One region of the Arthrobacter vasquezii genome, then DNA from elsewhere that is predicted to be linked to it. Evidence: predicted binding sites of a transcription regulator. Region 1 holds the regulator's gene; the other holds the start of a gene.
What was found. Region 1 encodes HspR, which represses chaperone genes until heat shock. Its sites were predicted from a motif close to AAGTTGAGTCNNNNNGACTCAACTT; they were not measured.
Positions count from the first base shown of each region.

Region 2: P4U43_RS07200 (Hsp20/alpha crystallin family protein) is a predicted target of HspR. The motif match lies at 4,876-4,900, and genes of this name have one in related genera.

Region 1 covers NZ_JAROKN010000004.1:6,295-13,701, reverse strand. The annotation lists gene P4U43_RS02885 (alpha/beta fold hydrolase) at 1-107, shown strand, start outside; gene dnaK (molecular chaperone DnaK) at 296-2,170, shown strand; gene P4U43_RS02875 (nucleotide exchange factor GrpE) at 2,173-2,859, shown strand; gene P4U43_RS02870 (DnaJ C-terminal domain-containing protein) at 3,011-4,006, shown strand; gene P4U43_RS02865 (heat shock protein transcriptional repressor HspR) at 4,044-4,466, shown strand; gene P4U43_RS02860 (hypothetical protein) at 4,523-5,128, shown strand; gene P4U43_RS02855 (PspA/IM30 family protein) at 5,134-5,826, shown strand; gene P4U43_RS02850 (SDR family NAD(P)-dependent oxidoreductase) at 5,879-6,571, shown strand; gene P4U43_RS02845 (ABC transporter permease) at 6,597-7,407, opposite strand, start outside.
Region 2 covers NZ_JAROKN010000012.1:56,728-64,134, reverse strand. The annotation lists gene P4U43_RS07240 (ATP-dependent DNA ligase) at 1-965, opposite strand, end outside; gene P4U43_RS07235 (SRPBCC domain-containing protein) at 1,006-1,488, opposite strand; gene ku (non-homologous end joining protein Ku) at 1,535-2,377, shown strand; gene P4U43_RS07225 (hypothetical protein) at 2,377-2,625, shown strand; gene P4U43_RS07220 (formate/nitrite transporter family protein) at 2,685-3,524, opposite strand; gene P4U43_RS07215 (flavodoxin family protein) at 3,615-4,223, opposite strand; gene P4U43_RS07210 (DUF2630 family protein) at 4,303-4,548, opposite strand; tRNA gene P4U43_RS07205 (tRNA-Val) at 4,687-4,760, shown strand; gene P4U43_RS07200 (Hsp20/alpha crystallin family protein) at 4,937-5,377, shown strand; gene P4U43_RS07195 (DUF4383 domain-containing protein) at 5,476-5,934, opposite strand; gene P4U43_RS07190 (hypothetical protein) at 6,182-6,385, shown strand; gene P4U43_RS07185 (cysteine hydrolase family protein) at 6,398-6,961, opposite strand; gene P4U43_RS07180 (hypothetical protein) at 7,021-7,407, shown strand, end outside.

The sequences.
Region 1 (7,407 bases):
TCGAGCACGACCAGGCACCGAACGATCCGGTAGTGCACAGGCTCGTGACCCATGCCCTCGCCCAGGACGGCCCGGCGGACGCCAAGTTCCAGCCACGCTGCCTCTGACCGTTTGCAGCTGGCTGTAGATGCCCGAGACTGCAGTGCAGGATGCTAGTTGAGTGTTCCTGACTCAACTTCAAATTGACATCCGTGGCGAGCGGAGTACAGTTGAGTGCAGAACGCTCAATCTGGGCGGAATCCCGAATTTCTGGTTGATGGCCACAAGGCCGCCGACTCGCTGAAAGGAAATACGCATGTCACGTGCAGTAGGTATTGACCTCGGAACCACCAACTCCGTCGTTTCCGTGCTCGAAGGTGGCGAGCCCACCGTCATCGCCAACGCAGAAGGCGCCCGCACCACTCCGTCCATCGTCGCTTTCTCCAAGAGTGGAGAGGTCCTGGTCGGCGAGATCGCCAAGCGCCAGGCAGTCAACAACATCGACCGCACCATCGCCTCCGTCAAGCGCCACATGGGAACGGACTGGACCAAGCAGGTTGATGACAAGACTTACACTCCGCAGGAAATCTCCGCGCGCATTCTGCAGAAGCTGAAGACTGACGCCGAGAGCTACCTGGGCGAGAAGGTGACCGACGCCGTCGTCACCGTTCCGGCCTACTTCAATGACGCTGAGCGTCAGGCCACCAAGGAGGCCGGCGAGATCGCGGGCCTGAACGTCCTGCGCATCGTGAACGAGCCCACGGCTGCCGCGCTCGCCTACGGCCTGGACAAGGGCAAGGAAGATGAGCTCATCCTGGTCTTCGACCTCGGTGGCGGAACGTTCGACGTGTCCCTCCTCGAAGTCGGCAAGGACGAGGATGAGTTCTCGACCATCCAGGTGCGCGCAACTTCCGGTGACAACCGCCTCGGCGGCGATGACTGGGATCAGCGCGTCGTCGACTTCCTGCTTGCGCAGGCAAAGGCAAAGGGTGCAGACCTGTCCAAGGACAAGATCGCGCTGCAGCGCCTCAAGGAAGCCGCTGAGCAGGCCAAGAAGGAACTGTCATCCGCCAGCTCGACCAACATCTCCCTCCAGTACCTGTCCGTCACCCCTGACGGCCCGGTTCACCTGGACGAACACCTGAGCCGTGCCAAGTTCCAGGACCTCACCAAGGACCTGCTCGATCGCACCAAGAAGCCGTTCAACGACGTCATCAAGGAAGCCGGCATCAAGGTAGCCGACATCGATCACATCGTGCTTGTCGGTGGCTCCACCCGTATGCCTGCCGTTTCTGAACTGGTCAAGGAGCTTGCCGGAGGCAAGGAGCCCAACAAGGGCGTCAACCCGGACGAGGTCGTCGCAGTCGGCGCAGCACTGCAGGCAGGTGTGCTGAAGGGCGAGCGCAAGGACGTACTCCTTATTGACGTCACCCCGTTGTCCCTCGGCATCGAGACCAAGGGCGGCGTGATGACCCACCTGATTGAGCGCAACACGGCCATCCCCACCAAGCGAAGCGAGACCTTCACCACCGCGGATGACAACCAGCCGTCCGTGGCCATCCAGGTCTTCCAGGGCGAGCGCGAGTTCACCCGCGACAACAAGCCGCTGGGTACTTTCGAGCTCACCGGCATTGCCCCTGCGCCGCGCGGCGTACCGCAGGTCGAGGTGACCTTCGACATCGATGCCAACGGCATTGTGCACGTATCCGCCAAGGACAAGGGCACCGGCACTGAGCAGTCGATGACCATCACCGGTGGTTCCTCGCTCTCCAAGGAAGACATCGACCGCATGGTCCGTGACGCCGAGGAGCACGCTGCCGAAGACAAGCAGCGCCGTGCGGCAGCTGATACCCGTAACGGTGCCGAGCAGCTGGCCTACTCGACCGACAAGCTCATTGCCGATAACTCGGACAAGCTGCCGGAAGAGGTCAAGACGGAGGTTCAGGCTGACGTCGACGCCCTCAAGAAGGCCCTGGAAACCCAGGACAATGATGATGAGGTGAAGGCCGCCTTCGAGAAGCTCCAGGCATCCCAGAGCAAGCTGGGCGAAGCCATCTACGCCCAGGCACAGCAGGAAGGCGCCACCGGTCCCGGTGCTGCCCCAAGCGGTGAGCCGGGCGAAGACGGCACCAAGGCTGACGATGAGGACATCGTAGACGCCGAGGTTGTTGACGAAGACGAGAAGAAGTAGCCATGCCTCACCACGGAAACGAAGAAGAGCATCAGGAGCCGGTCAGCTTCCGGGACAACCGGAAGATCGACCCGGAAACCGGCCAGGTCCGTGGGCAGCAGGATGCCGGCGGGACCGCCGGCTCGGATGACACTGGTTCGGCGCCCTCAGCGGGTGCCGGTCAGGAGTCCGAAGCCCCGACCGACGGCCCTGCAGACGGCCAGGACGCATTGGCCCAGGCGGAAGTCATCCTCAACGAGGCCGGTGGCGGCGAAGAGGTTCCGGCTGCTTCCACCGATGTTGAGGCCGAGCTCCGGAACGACTTCCTGCGGCTGCAGGCGGAGTACGTCAACTACCGCAAGCGCGTGGAGCGTGACCGGGACGTCGCGCGGGACATGGCAGTGATCGGCGTGTTGAATTCGCTGATGCCGGTTCTCGACGACATTGACGCAGCCCGGCAGCACGGCGACCTCGCGGACGGTCCTTTCGCAGCAATCTCCACCAAGCTGGAGAACGCGCTGAAGACCTACGGTCTGTCCCGCATCGATGAGACCGGTGTGGAGTTCGACCCGAACATCCACGAAGCCCTCATCCAGCAGCCCAGCGCCGAGGTCCAGTTCGACAGCGTCAGCCAGATCCTGCGCGTGGGTTACAAGAAAAATGACCGCGTCCTGCGTGCCGCCCAGGTGATCGTCGCAGTTCCGGAGTAGCTGAGCGCGTCCTTTCCCTCCGACCGGGGGCAACGAAATTCCGAGACTCGCAGAGCTCGCTTCGGAATATTGAAGCCCCCTTCCTCGGAGGGAAAGGACGCAACGCTTCCACGAACAGGCAACTTAGAGAGTTATAGAGAGGAGGGGTCAGATGGCCAGTCAGGACTGGGTCGACAAGGACTTCTACAAGATTCTTGGTGTGCCCAAGGACGCCTCCGACGCCGACATCAAGAAGGCTTACCGGAAGCTCGCGCGGAAGCACCACCCGGACCAGAACCAAAGCACCGGGGGCTCTGACAAGATGTTCAAGGACATTTCCGAGGCCTACTCGGTGCTGTCCGACGCTGAGGAACGCCAGCAGTATGACGCGATCCGCGCCATGGGAAGCGGCGCCCGATTCACCGCAGGGGGCCCCGGCGGCCCAGCCGGCGGCGCAGGCTTCGATGACGTCTTCGGGAACCTCTTCGGCCAGTCCGCGGGGCGTCAACGCAGCGGCGGCTTCGGCGGCGGCAGTAACCTGCCACCGGAGTTCGCTGACCTGTTCGGGGGCGCAGGCGGCTACTCGTCCGGCGGCGGTTTTCCGGGCTACCAGACGCCGCCCCGCAAGGGCGCGGACCGCACCGCCAGCACCAGCATCTCCTTCGCAGGGTCAATCCGCGGGACCACCATCGGCCTGCGTGAACCATCGGGCGAAGTCATCGACGTGCGCATTCCAGCCGGCATCCGCGACGGCCAGAAAGTGCGTGTGCGCGGCAAGGGTCAGCCGGGAGCCGCAGGCAACGGGGACCTCATGGTCACCGTCAATGTGAAACCGCATTCCTTCTTCCAGCGCGACGGCGACAACATCCGTGTACACGTGCCGGTCACGTTCCCGGAAGCGACCCTCGGAGCGCAGGTGGAGGTGCCCACCCTGGACGGCGAGAAGGTCACGGTGAAAGTCCCGGCAGGCACTCCCTCGGGAAGGACCCTGCGCGTGAAGGGCCGCGGAGTAAAGACGTCGAAGGCAACCGGCGACCTCCTGGTGACAATTGACATCGTTGTTCCACAAAATCTGAACAAAGACGCCGCAGCCGCAGTGGAGGCCTTCTCGAACGCCACGAAAGACGCTGATCCACGGGTCAATCTTGCCGAGAAGGCGCGGCTCTAAGGTGTGGGAGAGCTAGCCAGCGAAAGGGGAGCGACACATGCCTGTTGACATCAATATGCCCATCTATGTCATCTCCGTTGCGGCGGAGTTGGCGGACATGCATCCCCAGACGCTGCGTCAATACGACAGGTTGGGCCTCGTGATTCCCAGCAGGGCGCCGGGGCGTGCCCGGCGCTACTCACAGCGTGACGTCAATGTCCTGCGTGAGGTGCAGCGGCTCTCCCAGGAAGGCGTTTCGCTCGAGGGCATCAGGCGCATCCTGGAGTTGGAGAACCAGGTCCTGGCACTCCAGCACCGGGTGAGTGAACTCACGGACGAACTCGCCCAGCGCCGGAAGTCCGAGGCCACCCGTGTTTTCGCTGCCGGTCTCGCGGGCGACGTGGTTACCCTCGCCCGCGGGCAGCGTCCCCGCCCGCGCAGCCAGGCACTGATGATCTGGCGCGGCGAGCCAACCCGCTGACCGCTCCGGTGCTTCCCACGTGGCGCAACCTGCAATTCCACGGCACACTTAGATACATGCCTGAATCAGAGTTCGTTGACGCCGCGGAATTCCTGCTGGAGGGTGTTCTCCAGCTTCTCCTCTTCGGGGGTGCCGTCCTGGGAATCCTCGCGATTGGCGCTGCAACCGGAACCTGGTTGATTGTGCGCCGCATCCGTCGCTCAGGAATTCTCCGTCGCCGGATCGAGCGCGGCTCCAGCCGGCTGCGTTCCTTTTCCACGGACGCTTCGGCGCGGGAGCTCGCAAGGCTCCGGCTCCAGCTGGAGCGTTCCACTGGCGCCACGCGCCGTTCAGTTGCCGCCGCCATCGCGCAAGGGTCTCCGACGGGTGATCTGGCGGCAACGGCGGATGACCTCACGCGCGCCGAGGCAGTACTCTGCGAACGCATAGCACTTGCTGAGCGTGAACCTAACCGCGCGCTGCGCGAGGACCTCGCGAACAGCATCGGAGAGCAGGTCAACTCCCTGTGCGAACTGTCGGCCCAGCTGCGCCGTACCTTGCTGGAGGTACACCAGGAAACCGGCAGCAGGCAGCTGGAGCGGGCCACCTCCCGCCTCACCATGGAGATCGGCGCGCTGAAGACCTGGAACGCCGCCTACGGCACCGGCACCCGGCGGGCCTAGCGCCAGTGTCCGTCCGACGCCGCATCTCACGCATCATCGCCTCACGCCGAAACGCCGTTGAACCGGGCGATCCCATCACCGCCCTCGGCGAATCGCAGCGCCAACAGGAAGAGAACCTCGACCGCGCGCGCCGCAGCGTCGCTGACCTCGCCGCAGTCCGCCATCGCGTGGATACCCTTGCCCGGCAAGCAGCTGCAGATCTCGATGCGTGCAACCGGGAAGCGGAACGGGCGGTCGCGAACAACAATGACGACGCCGCCCGGTCAGCCCTGCGCCGCGCCCTGGAAATCCAGAAGAGACTCGAGACACTGACCCGCCAACGCGACGACGTCGATCAGCAGTTCCGCTCGCTGGAGTCAGACCTGTACTGGCTTGAAACCTCCCTGCAGGACAACGCGGTGCGCTACGAATCCCTGAAGGCTCAGCACGGTGCAACCCAGGCAGCGCTGGACGTTCGGGGAGCAGTCTCGTCCTCCGCAGGCAACAGTATGGAAACCGCCCGCGCTGCCCGCGAGGCGGAGCAGGAAGCCCGGCGGCTGAGGCACCGGCAGGCTGCGCAGGAAGAACTCGCCTGGTCAGACCCAACTTCCGGGAAGCTCGAAGACGCCTTCGATGAGCTGGAAGCACGCGAAGCTGCCGAGCAGGAACTCCGCCAGCTGAAGGGTCGGGTGCAGGGAAACCGTCCAGGTTCCGCCTGACAGCCCGGGCACTTCAGGGGGAACCGTCAGGGCCGGTTGTTAGGCTCAGGCAATGGATGATCTCAATGGCAACGGAATCAGCGGCAAACAGTTCCTGGTGGTCGGCGCAACGGGTGAGCTCGGCTCGCGCATCGCGGGGGAGCTGAGCTCCAGGGGAGCTGAACTGACGCTCAGCGGCAGGGACCAGGAGAAACTCGGTGCGCTCGCTGGCCGGCTTGGCGCTCAGTCCATCGCCGCTGACCTCACGCTGCCCGGCGGTCCGGCCGGCATCGTCGATGCGCTTGACGGCCAACCGCTGGACGGCGTGGTGTACGCCGCCGGTGTGGTTGCGTTCGGCGCCTTGGCGGAGCTCGACGACGACACCCTGGATGAGCTGCTCCTCACCAACTTCGTAGGCTATGCCCGGCTTCTGCGGGCAGTGCTTCCGCGCCTGGAGAAGGGCGGGCAGGTGGTTCAGATCAGCGCCGTCGTCGCCGATAGTCCCACCGCAGGAATGGCGGCGTACTCGGCCAGCAAAGCAGCCCTGAGTGCCTTCGGGAAGGCAGCCGCTCTCGAACTGCGCCGCAGCGGTGTCCGTGTGCTGGACGTGCGGCCACCCCATACCGAGACCGGCCTCGCTACCCGTCCAATCGATGGCCAGGCACCCCGCCTGCCGCAGGGCAAGGACCCGGATGCGGTTGCGCGGCGGATTGTGGATGCGATGGCTGCGGGGGAGCGGGACCTGCCGTCGTCGTCGTTCGACTGAGCGGAGGGACAGGAACGCGAAGGGGTCAGCGGAAGCGGCGGCCCTGATCGCGCCGCGCAGCCCAGAGCGCTGCCGCTCCCAGTACGAGCAGCCACGCCAGCAGGCAGACGACGGTGGTCGAGTGCAGCCCCTCACCGGTGAGCGCGAAGACGGACAGGTCCCGTGCGGCACGCGAGGGGAGGAACAGCGAAAGCGTGTTGAGCCACTCAGGGAACATCAGCGGTGGGAGCATCATGCCGCCCGCAAAGGCCAGTGGGAAGAACACCACCTGCGTCACCGCAACGGCTACCTTCGAGGTGCACAGGTGCCCGATGAACAGCCCAAGCGCCAGGAACGGCAGCCCGCACAGCAGCCACACCGCTACAGCGAAGGGAACGCGCCACCAGGGCAGGTCGCCGCTGGTGAAGGCGTCCGGTGCGGAGGTGAGCAAGGCGCCCAGAATCAGGACCGGCAGCAGCGACATGAACGCAAACAGCATTCCGGTCACCGCTCTCCCCAGGATTCCAGGCAGCGCTCCCACCGGGAGTGAGCGGACATAGCTGCTCCACGGGTTGGCGCGGTCCTCCGCCACTCCGACTCCGTAGTTGAACAGGAACGCGCTCATCACACCGAACACGCCAAGCTGCGCTATCGATTCCAGCGAGGCCATCGGATCGGCAGTCACCGCCGGCTGCGGCACCACGAAAAACATCAGCACCAGTGCCGGAAATACCACCGAGGAGATCACCGCGACCGGAATGCGCAGCTGCTCAAGGAGCTGTGCTTTCGTATGCGTGCGGATCAGTGAAAGCTGGGACGGCGCAGTGTGTGCCGTCGCGGTGTTGTGACGAGCCGCG
Region 2 (7,407 bases), on a different contig from region 1:
GTGTGCAGCCGGTCCGGGCCGCCGTCGTCGTTGTGCTGGAGGTTTGAGGACATGGGCTCCAAGCCGGCCTGCCCGCGATCCATGTCCGCGAGCAGATCGCCGTGCTCACGAATGCGCTCGATCACCTGCTCGAAGTCGAGGTGCGCCAGGTCCGGATCGTCGAGTTCCTCCCAGGTGCGCGGCGCGGCGACCATGGGGTGGGCCTTCCCGCGGAGCGAGTACGGCGTGATGGTGGTCTTGTTGCGGTTGTTCTGGCTCCAGTCCAGGAGCACCTTCCCGCCGCGCAGCGACTTCTTCATATCGCTGACCACCAGATCCGGGTGGTCAGCCTCGAGGATACGAGCCAGTTCCTTCGCGACCGCGGAGACCTGGTCCGAGGTCTGTTCCCGATTCAGCGCCGCATACAGGTGGATTCCCTTCGAGCCGCTGGTCACCGGACGCGGATCGAGGCCCATGTCGTTCAGGATCTCCCGGGCGAGCCGCGCCACCTCGGCGCATTCGGGAAGGGAAGCACCCGGCCCCGGATCCAGGTCCAGAACCATCCGGTCCGGGTTGTTCAACTCACCCTCAGGCCCGAACTGCCACTGCGGAACGTGGATCTCAAGGGCGGAGATCTGTCCCAGCCAAGTCAGGGTGGCAAGGTTGTTGAGCATCGGATAGACGTTGGTGTGGTCGCTGTGCTCGATCCCGTGGCGCTCAATCCACGACGGCGCCGACTTGTCGAGGTTCTTCTGGAAGAACACCTCGCCCGGCTTCTCCTCGGTACCGACGCCGTTGACCCACCGTTTGCGGGTGACGGGACGATTGCGGGCATGCGGTATGAGGCAGTCGGCGACGGCCGCGTAATAAGCCAGCACGTCCGCCTTCGTGGTTCCGGTTTCCGGATACATCACGCGGTCCAGGCTGGTGAGTTTCAGGCGGCGCCCATCGACGGTAACCGTCTGCTGCGCGCTGCCTGGAGCCATTTGCCCAGTCTTGTAGGGAAGCGCCGATTACGCCAGTGGCTCAGCCGCCCAGCTGGTCCTCATACCGCGCCACGTACTGATCCCACAGCGCCGGGTCCTGCCCCAGGGAGCGTTCATTCAGGTAGTCGTCCAGGCCCATGAGCGTCAAGTGCCAACCGGCAGCCGAGCGGGCGATGTCCTGACCCTCCGCCAGGGTGTTGGTGAGCGTGAGGAGGCTGCCGCCGTCGTCGTCGTCCTCGATTTCCCAGCGAAGAACTTCCTCGTCCCAGGTGTAGGCGAGCAACCGCGGCTTTTCAGCCTCCAGGACTGTGCCCTCCATCGGCCTCTGGCCGGGGAACGTGAAGGTGACCACCGCACCGGGACGCGGCAGGACATCCAGCTGGCAGGGGAACCAGTACTTGAGCTTCTCAGGGTCGACCAAATGCTTCCACAACACCCGGGCCGGCGCGTTGAAGCGCATCTCGAACCACAGGGCAGGTTCTCCATCGGCGAGCGTTTTGGTAACCATCGGTTCGGAGTTCACCTAAGCAATCGTAGACCGGCACGGGCAACACTGGTTCACTAGGAACATGAGAGCCATCTGGAAGGGTGCAGTAGCGTTTGGGCTGGTCAACGTGCCGGTCAAGGTTTACAGCGCCACCGAGGACCACGACATCAGCCTTCACCAGGTTCATGACAAGGACGGCGGCCGCATTCGTTACCAGCGGCGCTGTGAAATCTGCGGCGAGATCGTCGAGTACAAAAACATTGACAAGGCGTACGACGACGGCGAGCGCACCGTTGTGCTCACGAGCGAAGACCTCGCCTCGCTCCCGGTGGAAAAGAGCCGCGAGATCGAGGTGGTCGAGTTTGTTCCCAGCGACCAGATCGATCCGATCATGCTCGACCGCGCCTATTACCTGGAGCCGGATTCAAAGTCCACCAAGGCGTATGTGCTGCTCCGGCGCACGCTGGAGGAAACGGACCGGACGGCGATCGTGCAATTCTCGCTGCGGCAGAAGTCGCGGCTGGCGGCACTGCGGGTGCGCGGGGACGTCCTGATGATCCAAACGCTCCTGTGGCAGGACGAGGTGCGTGAGGCTACGTTCCCCTCGCTCGATGAGAAGGTGCGCATTTCGGCCAAGGAGAAGGAGATGTCAGCGGCCCTTGTCGAGTCTTTCTCCTCGGATTTTGATCCCGAGAACTTCAAGGACGACTACCAGGAGCAGCTGCGCACACTCATCGAGGCGAAACTCGAGAAGGGCGAGGCCCTCGATACAGATGAGACCTTCGGGGAAACCGGAGAAGAAGAGGGAGGAAACGTCCTCGACCTCATGGAAGCGCTCCGTCGGAGTGTGGAAAAGAATCGTGAGAAGAAGGGCTCCGCGGGGGCCAAGAAACCCGCAAAGTCGGCATCGAAGAAAGGCGCGTAATGGGATTCATCAGGAATGACTTCGGACAGCAGACAATAGCCAAGCGGCCCAATGCACCCATTGTGGGATGGGCGCTGCTGGGCGTCGCATCGATGATGGCGCTCGACGAAAAGAACCGGGAGGCGCTGGCGGATGCGAGCAAGGCATGCCTGATGGTGTGGGCAGCGCTGGAGTTGGCGGAAGGTGACAGCGGCTTCCGCCGGACCATGGGCACGCTGACCCTGGGCTGGCTGGCCCGCCGCAACTGAGCAATGAGTTAACAGGACACGCCCCTTATGAGCACTCTTTCAGGGCGTGTCCTGCCAGCTCAACTCGTCTTTTCCCGTTCGCGCTCCACGAGTTTGCGGTCCCGGACCAGGCGGAGGGCGGTAACCAGCAGGATTCCGCCGATGACGTTGAACACAACGGTGTAGCCGAACCAGCCCAGCCAGTCCAGGTAGCTGATGTCGGCGCCCGCGAGGATCGCGCCGAAGATGAGCAGCGAATCCAGGATGGAGTGGAATAACTGCAGGCCGGAGAGCACAAACCCGCCAACGACGGCGGCCATCAGCTTTCCGCTCATCTCCTCCGTGCCGTGCTGCATGCGCGTCATCAGCGTGATTGTGCTTCCGCCGAGCAACGCAAGGCAGATGGATTCCCAGCTGAACCCGGCGTCGACGTAGTGCTCGGCGGACGTGGTGACCGTCCCGGCCCACTGCGGGAAGGCGTTCATGGCAATCAGCATGAAGATCCAGCCGCCTGCAAGGTTCGCCACCAGGGTGCCGCCCCAGAGCCGGCCGAGCTGCGCAAGGCTCGCCTGCTTGGCGGTCACCGCTGCGATGGGAACCAGGAATCCCTCAGTGAAGAGTTCGCTCTTGGCCAGCAGTAGCGCAATGAGTCCCGCGCTGAAGGCCAATCCCGCGAGCAGGTGGTTGTCGGTTTCATGAAGCACCGCCAGATAGGCGATCACGCCGATCCCTATTTCAAAGCCTCCGAAGAGCCCGGTGATGAGTACGTCGGGGAAGGTGCGGTTCAGGCGCTGTGCGCCTTCATCCACTGTGCGGTCGAACGATTCCTCGATCTCTTCCTCGACCGGGCCCGCATTGTCGCCGAGTTCCCGCCGTCGGGCTTCGTCATCGTTCTTGTGATCGTTCTTGTGATCGTTCAAGCGACTCGCCTATTCCGTTGTAGTACCCGTCAATGAGCAGGACACACCCCTTTTGGGGCTCCTTTCGGGGTGTGTCCTGCCAACTCGATGCTAGGGAGCTGGGTAGGGAGATGCCTTGAGGGACTTCGCCAGGTGGACAGCGTTCACGGACATGGAGGAAATTGTGGAAGCAACCGGATCAGGTACCTGGTCCAGGTCCTTGAAGTCCACGGTCTGCATTGCTTCCCCGACCCAGTAGACACCGCCCTGCGCCGCGACGGTGAAGCCGATGTCGTTCAGGCCCTGGTGCATCTCGGCAGTGACATGGTGGGCGCCGTCCTCGTTTCCCACCACCGCGGTCAGAGCGACCTTGTTGTACATGATGGGCCGGCCGTCATCATCAGTCGAGGAGAGATCGGCGTCCAGCCGTTCGAACACCCGCTGTCCCAGGCTGCTCATGTGCCCTACCCAGATAGGTGCGCACAGGAGGAAGATGTCCGCATCGAGGATCTGCTGGCGGAGCTGCGGCCATTCATCCCCGTTTCCCATGTCGATCTGCACGCCTGGAGCAACGTTGTGGTCAACTACCCGGGCCGACGACGTCGTTACCCCCTGCTCCTTGAGCTTGCCAAGGATGTGGTCGGCCATCACATCGGTGCTCGAGGCATCGGGCGAGGGGGTGAGAGTACAGATCAGTGCAAATGCTTTGAGGTCGTCCATGAAGATTCCTTTCGTTGAGTTGGCAGGACACGCCCCTTATCAACGGGGTATCGGGGCGTGTCCTGCCAAATCGATGTGCTTACTGGCGGTAGCCCTCTACCTGGTCGATCGGCCGGGCCTCCGCTTCCTGCGGGCTTTCCCCTGCGTCTTCCTTCGCCCGCCGCTGACGGAGCAGGTCCCAGCACTGGTCGAGCTGTTCCTCGACCCGCCGCAGGCTGCTGCGTCGATCTTCGCCAGGAGCATCGTCACCCGAGGGTGAACCCCGCAGCTCGTGTTCCTTGTCGACCAGCGCCTGGATCCGCGCCAGAATGTCCTCATCGTCCATTGCCAAACTCCTTCGCTGACATCGAGAAGTGGAATAGCCTCAAATAGTCAGGCTACTTAGTGTCCGCCCGAATATCTACCGCACCCCCGCGTTTGCATCATCCGTCTGCCAATGACCTAAACTGACTGGGAACTATTTGCCTGTGTAGCTCAGTCTGGTAGAGCATCCGCTTCACACGCGGAAGGCCCGGGGATCGAGGCCCCGCGCAGGCACCGTTCATAGCCCGTCCCGCAGCATGCGGGGCGGGCTTTTTTGTGTTCCAAGTAGTTCGTTCAGAGCGAACATAAACCATTAGCACTCTCCTCCTGCGAGTGCTAATCTACTTGCAGGTTGAGCGAACCAGACTCAACCCGAAGAAAGACTACTGACTCACAGGGAGTGAACCATCATGGCAATGAAATTCGACCCATTCCGTGAACTGGACCGCGTGGCCGGCGCACTTCTGGATCCCCGCCAGGGTCTGCGGCTGATGCCGATGGATCTGTACCGCGAGGGTGACCACTACATCCTGAGCGCTGACCTCCCGGGCATTGATCCGGGATCTGTTGACATTGACGTCGACGGCCAGCTGTTGACCATCCGCGCCGAGCGCACCCTGCGGAACGCAGAGGGAGTCAAGTGGCTGACCCGCGAGCGTGAAAGCGGATCCTTCCTTCGGCAACTGAACCTCGGGCAGGGTATTGACATTGATGCCATCTCGGCACGCTATGAAAACGGCGTGCTCAGCGTGACCATCCCGGTCAGCGAGCGCGCAAGGCCCCGCAAGATCGAGGTCGTTTCCGGCGAAGACGCCCAGCCGGTGCAGACGGACAGGGCTGTGGAAGCCTAGATCGTCAGCGGAGCTACGCACAGCGCAAACAGAACGACGACGGCAGGTTGCGGCCCGCCGTCGTCGTTCTGTTTGTTTGTAGTTGGTTGGAGCCGGGACTACCGGTCCCGGACAGTGCGGTGCTTGTCCCGAAGAGCGAGCGCCAGCGCAATCATGCCGACGGCAAGGCCCAGATGGAGGATGTTGTCCGCCGCGTCCAGCGGAACGAAGTTCGCTGCCGAATCATGCGGGATGATGAGCCCGTAGATGAAGAGCACCGCGTAGATAACGCCGCCCCACAGCAGGAAGTTGTAAGCGCCGGTTGCAGTCTTTGCCATCGCGACGCCCGCGACGCCGAACAGCAGGTGAACAATGTTGTGCAGGATCGAAACCTGGAACAGGCCGAGGAGTTGCGCCTCGGACTCGGGGCCGGCGAACTGCAGCGTGTCGTAATTGCTGGTGATACCGGGAATGAATCCCAGCACGCCGACCAGGAGGAAGACCACTCCTACCGCGAGTGCGGCCTTCTGAATGTTTGTCCGGGTGCCTACACCCGACCCTGAATGTGTTGATGCCATTGCACTATCCCCTCTAAGGTGGCCGGACTGGCGGACACCGGCACGTGATCTTGCGAGCTATGGACAGTATGTCCCGCCATTTGTACTGCCAGCGTGCCACAGGCAGAACAGAATAGAAAGCTTGCTTAGCTATCTTTTCGATAAACGTTCGCGTCCATTTGGGCGATTACCCAGTTTTCATTCACCAAACATTCAGGAACGGCCCTTAGTGTGGCGTTAGTCACACTCTCAGGAAGGCCTTTCCCCAATGACCTCGCAACATTCCTCGCTTGCCGACTTCTCGACGCTCAGGCGCGGTCAGCAGATAACCCTTCGGCACTCCTCGGGAGACCAGTTCTCCGGCGTACTCGAAGATCACGCCGATGACTCCTCGGTTGTCTGGGTCCGGTCCGACGACGGCGCGGGCCGTCGGCTGTTCCACCGGGAGGACGGCTACAGCATCGGCATCTGATCCGTCCACCGCCTAAGCGCGCTTCTTCGAGAACAACTGCCGGATCCCGCTCGCGTCGAGGGAAACCTGACGGTACTCATCCATCAGTACGCCCAGCACATTCTGCGCATACTCACTGTTGGTTGAGGCGACCGCATCCCTGGCGTACACCACCCGCAGGTTGTTCGCGTAGGCATCCGCACCGGTCTGGGCCACGCAATTGTGCGTTGAAACCCCTGCGAGGACCACCGTGTCTACCTCCAGAATGCGCAGGCGCTGCAGCAGGTCGGTCCCGAAGAAAGCGCTGTCGCGCGTCTTCACCAACTCAGGAAGACCCTCGACATCGAGGTCATCAACGAATTCGGCCTGCTCAGTGCCGCTGAAAAGGAAACCCTGATCATCATCGAGCATGCTCAGTGTCCACGTTGATTTGTCCCGCTGGTGCTCTGTGCGGATGAGATAGACGGCAATGCCGGCCTCGCGCGCATCCGCGATAGCTGAGTTGCAGGCCGCAACCAGGAAGTCCTGCTGATTGCCGAGAGATTCGTCTTCAAAAAATGCCTTCTGCATATCAATGATGAGCAGTGCAGCCGTCATGTTCTTCCTCCCTGCGAAGGTTCCTTGCAACTCTTTGACAGCATACTTAGGAATCCTCCTTGAGGGGCAGGCCGGCGAGGGCTAGCGTTGACGCCACGGAGGTGATTACGGTGCGGACGCATCTGCCGGGCGTAACGGTGCTGCTCGCCGTCGTCGTTCTTCCGGGTTGCAGTGCGCAGACGGCCGCCGCGCCAACGCCGCCCTACTTCCAGCCGCTGCCCGTGAGCGTGGAACCGGGCGACGTGTTCCCGCTGCAGACTGCCTACAGCGGATGGTGGGACACAACGGCGCTCTCCCCCGGAACACCGGGGCTTCCCCTACTGGTTGGCCTGGTGCGTGCTGACACAGGAAAATTCCTCGCCGGGTACGACCGCTCAGCCGGGCGCCAGATCCCAGGTTCAGACCGGGATCCGGACGCAGGATGGCCCGCCGGCACGGTTCTCGCG